One region of the Flavobacterium sp. FlaQc-30 genome, then DNA from elsewhere that is predicted to be linked to it. Evidence: riboswitches for the same ligand, from Rfam matches in the RefSeq annotation. Region 1 holds a riboswitch; the other holds the start of a gene.
What was found. A riboswitch is a leader RNA that binds a small molecule or an ion and turns the genes downstream of it on or off. The one in region 1 is predicted to bind cobalamin.
Positions count from the first base shown of each region.

Region 2: another riboswitch for cobalamin. It lies ahead of ACHRV0_RS18625 (TonB-dependent receptor plug domain-containing protein); the one in region 1 lies ahead of ACHRV0_RS11565 (TonB-dependent receptor).

Region 1 is NZ_JBIPCO010000004.1:309,929-312,405, forward strand. It holds gene ACHRV0_RS11565 (TonB-dependent receptor) at 1-1,391, opposite strand, end outside; cobalamin riboswitch at 1,471-1,709, opposite strand; gene ACHRV0_RS11570 (homocysteine S-methyltransferase family protein) at 1,885-2,477, shown strand, end outside.
Region 2 is NZ_JBIPCO010000009.1:55,865-58,341, reverse strand. It holds gene ACHRV0_RS18625 (TonB-dependent receptor plug domain-containing protein) at 1-1,201, opposite strand, end outside; cobalamin riboswitch at 1,228-1,434, opposite strand; gene cobC (alpha-ribazole phosphatase) at 1,501-2,037, opposite strand; gene ACHRV0_RS18615 (adenosylcobinamide-GDP ribazoletransferase) at 2,022-2,477, opposite strand, start outside.

The DNA of each region.
Region 1 (2,477 bases):
TTGTAAAACGCTCGAACTCTGAAATTCTTTATCGTAAAAGGTTGATAAGAAGCGGATACAACCGGACAGAAAACATGCTGACTATCGCCTTGCTGATAATATTTAACCTGCTCGTCGATATAAGCTCCAAGCAAATTGGCTTGAATATCAAGTCGTTTCCAATGCATTTCGCTGGAAATAACGCCTAGATAAGAATATCGGGTAGGATAGGGAAAACGGTACAAATTAGCATCAAGCGTATTAATGGAGAAATCTGCTGCAAACGACATTTTCCACCAATCTTTTATAGTGTAGAGATTGACAATCGAAGCGTAAAATTCGTTTTGATAATATTTATTATCCAATGCGCCTTCAAGGGTTTTATAATCAGGATCGATATAACGGCTGTAGTCTCTGCTGAATTTTACATTGGTAAGCATTTCATGTTTTTCGAAAAAGGAATTCTGTACAGAACCATGAATGAAAAAATTACGATCCCATTGCCTTTGCACATGTTCGTATCTATTGGCTAGAATTGCGCCCGGAAGTCCTCTTTCAGAATCGTAATAATAAGCCTTAAAGTTTGCAATAGCGTTTGAACCAAATTTGGTATGCAGGTTCAATTCAGCCCGAAGTGCAGTTATATCTCCGTTTTGGCGAACAGCCGTTGTATCGTAACCGTCTTTTTTCTGATAGCGGTATTTGTATTTTCCATCGGCTTTAAGCCATTCAATATTGGAGGAAAGCGCTGTTCTGGAAGTTATTTTTTGCTGATAAAGAACAGAAGGATTTACTAATCCAAAAGAACCAGTTTTAAAAGAAGTTCTAATATTTGTGGTTTTACCCGATTCAAAAACAGGAATTTTTGTTTTTAGTAAAAGTGTACTTGAAGCGAAAAAACCTCGTGCAGGCTGAAAAATAGTCGATTTTTGACCATTATAAAGTTCGATGGCTTCAATATTATCCAAAGAATATTTTCCTAAATCGACTTGACCGTTTTGCGCATTTCCAACCGTCATTCCGTCATAAAAAACTGCCGTATGAGCGCTTCCTAAACTTCGAACGTTTATGGTTTTTAAACCGCCAATTCCGCCGTAATCTTTCAGTTGAACGCCCGAAAAATAACGAACCGCATCTGCAACCGAAAGACTGTTTAGTGCTTCGAGCTGTTTACCCGATAAAATCTGAACAGGCATAGGCGATTCGATCCTAAACTCGCGTTTGCTCGCAGTTAGAATCACTTCGTTTAACACAAGTGGTTTTAAAGAGTCTCGCTCCTTAGTTTTAGGATTATCCTGTGCCATAATCGGATTCATAAATAAAATCCATAATAAGGCACATAATCCACAATGCAGCAGGCTTGAATGCCTGTTTTTACATACGTGCATAGCAAAATAGTCTATTTGTGACAAATAGTTTTAAACGGAAAAAATGAAATCAAATGTTTAGTTTGATAAATGTGTTTGTCTTTAAAACTCTGGTCCGCGAGAGCCTAAAATTATATGCAGTGGCAGGTCTCCTGACTTATTCCCATTTTGAGCCGCCTTCCCACATTTGATAAAAATGCAGTGGCAAAAGATTTGATTTCGAAAGCCAAAAAAACTCTCCTATATCTGTCAAAATGTTGCATGGAATTTACAGTAACGGGCTTGTTCAGGATTTGCACCTGATTCCCTCTTCGTTAACTGCACTTGAAAAGTTGCAGCTAAACCATTGCGGGTGCAAAAGTAAATAAACTCTTTATGGTTATGGTTATGTTTTTGAAAAAAAAGCCGAAAAGTATTCTTGAAAAGCAAAGTAATTGATTTTGCTTTTGTTTGATTTTTTATTTTGAGAAATCGAAATTTTGTATATTTATAGTGTTATTTGCTTGATTGTTAATTGTTTGTGTTTGATGAAGTGAAGATGAAAAAGACTAAAAATACACTGCCAAACGAATCTGAAGATTTGTTTTTAACTGATGGAGGACTCGAAACAACATTGGTTTTTCTAGAAGGTTATGATCTGCCTTATTTTGCTGCCTTTGATATATTAAAAGATCAAAAAGGATACGACAGCATGAAAAACTATTATTCTCGGTATTTAAAAATTGCCGAAAAGTATAAAACCAATTTTATTTTAGAAAGTCCAACTTGGCGCGCAAATCCAGAGTGGATTGAAAAAATTGGATACCCAAAAGATTCCTTATTTGAGTTGAATAAAAAAGCAGTTTCGCTTTTAACAGATTTAAAAACAGAATTTTCGAATACTGTAAAATCTATTCTTATAAGCGGCTGCATTGGTCCTCGAGGCGACGGTTATGTGCCGGATAATTGTATGAATGTTGAAGAAGCGAAAGAATATCATTTGGCACAAATAAAAGCTTTTAGTCAAATGCCGGTTGATTTTGTTTCGGCACTTACCATGAATTATATCGAAGAAGTGATAGGTATTGTTCAAGCTGCAGAAACTGTAAGTTTGCCTGTAGTTATTTCGTTTACAGTTGAAACCGATGGAAA
Region 2 (2,477 bases), on a different contig from region 1:
AATTGTACAATTTGTTAAACTGATAAGAAGATCCAAGATTGAATAAAACCGGTGATTTGTAATTGTCTGTAAATTCTTTTCGAATACCAAATTCATTCTTCCAGTCAGTCGAAAAATCTTGCTTTATAAGTAAAGCAGCCGAACCAATTTCTCTAGTGTTATCTCCAAAACCGCTTCCGTAGCCTTTTGTTCTGTTATAGTCTATGATTCCGTTAACTTGAGTTGATTTAAACAAAGTGTAACCTATATCGGCTTTAGAAATAAAACTCTCCGTTTTTCCGTAAGTATATTGATTTTTTGAATTATCAGCATAATACTGATAGTTTTCAAAAATATACGCCGTTTTGAAATTTGCAGTTAGTTTTCCAAAATTACCGTCGTATTCTAATAAGTTTCTGTTGAAACCATTTACATACTTGCTTTTAGTTTCTGTTTCAGTAATTAAAGAAGTATTTCTATCTGTATTTGAAGTTTGAGTATATAATTTTAAGCTGTTTTTGGCATTAATTTTATACCCCACATTAGCATTCATCGTAATAACGTCGTATTGTCCGTTTTGGTTCCAGCGTTGTTCGCCTCTCCAAGTATATTGATTTAAATACTTATAATCGTTTGTTGAGCTGTTTTTAGAAAAACCAATTTGAGCGCTCCATTTTTCGTTAGAAATATTAGTTTTATAATTGATTCCAATCGTGTTGAAACTGCCGTAGTCTAGTCTTAAATTATTTTCAAAACGCTTATAAAAACTCATGTCATTATTTAAATGTACAGTTCCTCCAATTGCGCCGCTGCCGTAAATAACACTTCCTCCGCCTGCTTTTACGCTGACAGAATTATAATCGGAACCAGAAATGGTGTTGAAATCAGTACTTCCATTCATTTGAGAATTAATATTAATTCCGTTCCAGATTACTGCAGTCTGAGAAGAAGTAGTTCCTCGAAAAGAAACCGTAGAAAGCATTCCACGGCCATACTCTTTAAAATAAAGAGTCGAATTAAAATTTAATAAATCAGTAAGTAAAGCTTCATTTTTACTTATAATGGAATCATTAAGTTTTAAAACAGATTGGGAGTTGGAGTATTTTTTTAGATTGGCATCAGAAACCAGAACCTCTTTCAGGTTATTAATAGTATCTTTTTGCGCCAAGATACTCTGGCACAATAATAAGAAAAGACAAGCAAAACGTATTTTTAAAGTCATAATTTCTACACTCCTTTTCCCGAGAGCTCGATATTTGTTACAAAGGCAGGTCTCCTGGCTTGCGTCTTGTTGTTTACCTTCCCATTCGCCGCGGCGAACAGTGGTTTTGTAGTTTACAACAAGCATTCTTTTCAGAACAAAGCTTACAGTTGCGGGTACAGCTCAAGAATTTTTACTTGATTCCCTTTTAATGTGTTAATAATAAAAACACAACCTTAATTTGCTGCAAATATAAAGTTAAAAATAATGATAATTCAAATTTGTTTTACTTTTCAGGTCAAAATGCAAACAAAAGGACTTTATAATTCGATTTTTATAATCTGGCCAAAGTCTACTTTATTTTGAAAAGCATCCTTTAACGGCAGTGAAGTCTGGTGGCATAAAATACTTCTAATTACGCCGGCATGTGCTGTAATAACAATTGGAGATTTTATTTTTTTTGAAATAAGTGCATCGATAAAATCTCCAACTCTGTCATGTAGTTCTACAAATGATTCTCCATTTTGAACTTTAATATTTACAAAATCTTCCATCCAGGGATTTAATTGTTCTGGTGGAATTTCATTCCAATTTTTCAATTCCCAATCGCCAAAATTCATTTCCATTAAACGCTCGTCTTCTTGATATGAAATTGCTTTGGTTTTTGCTTGAATGTATTTTGCTAAAGTGACACAGCGTTTTAACGGACTTGTAAAAATTTGAGCTTCTGAAGGTAATTGCGAGACAATGTTTTCGAATATTGTTTCAAAAGGTTCAGCAATATCAACATCAGATTGCCCGTAACAGATTCCTTTTTCGCAAACCGTTTCGGTATGACGAATTAAATAAATTTCCATATCAAAAGAAAGCTTAAGTAATAAACAACTTCACAAACTTGCTGCGTTGCGCCAAGACAGTCTCCGGTATAGCCATCTATCCATTTTTGGAAATATCTAGCGAGAAAATAACGCATAATAAAAACAGGAATTAAAGCTAAAAGGAATTTAGAATTGAAATAGGATAGTGCCAGTAAAGGAATTAATCCAAAGAAAAAAGATCCGAAAATTTCTTTCCAGCTATGTTGTTTAGCAATAGGTTTACTTTTGCTAGAAGCATCGTCTCGAGAATATTCATGCGTGAAAATAATACTAATAGCAGCCAAACGACTTACAGAATGAGCAGAAATGAATAACAGAAAAACTAATAAATAAGAATTACTGTTTGTAAAAAGCAAAATTGATTCTGTCAGCAATTTAAATTTTGCTAAAAAAAGTAAAACTAACCCAATTGCTCCATA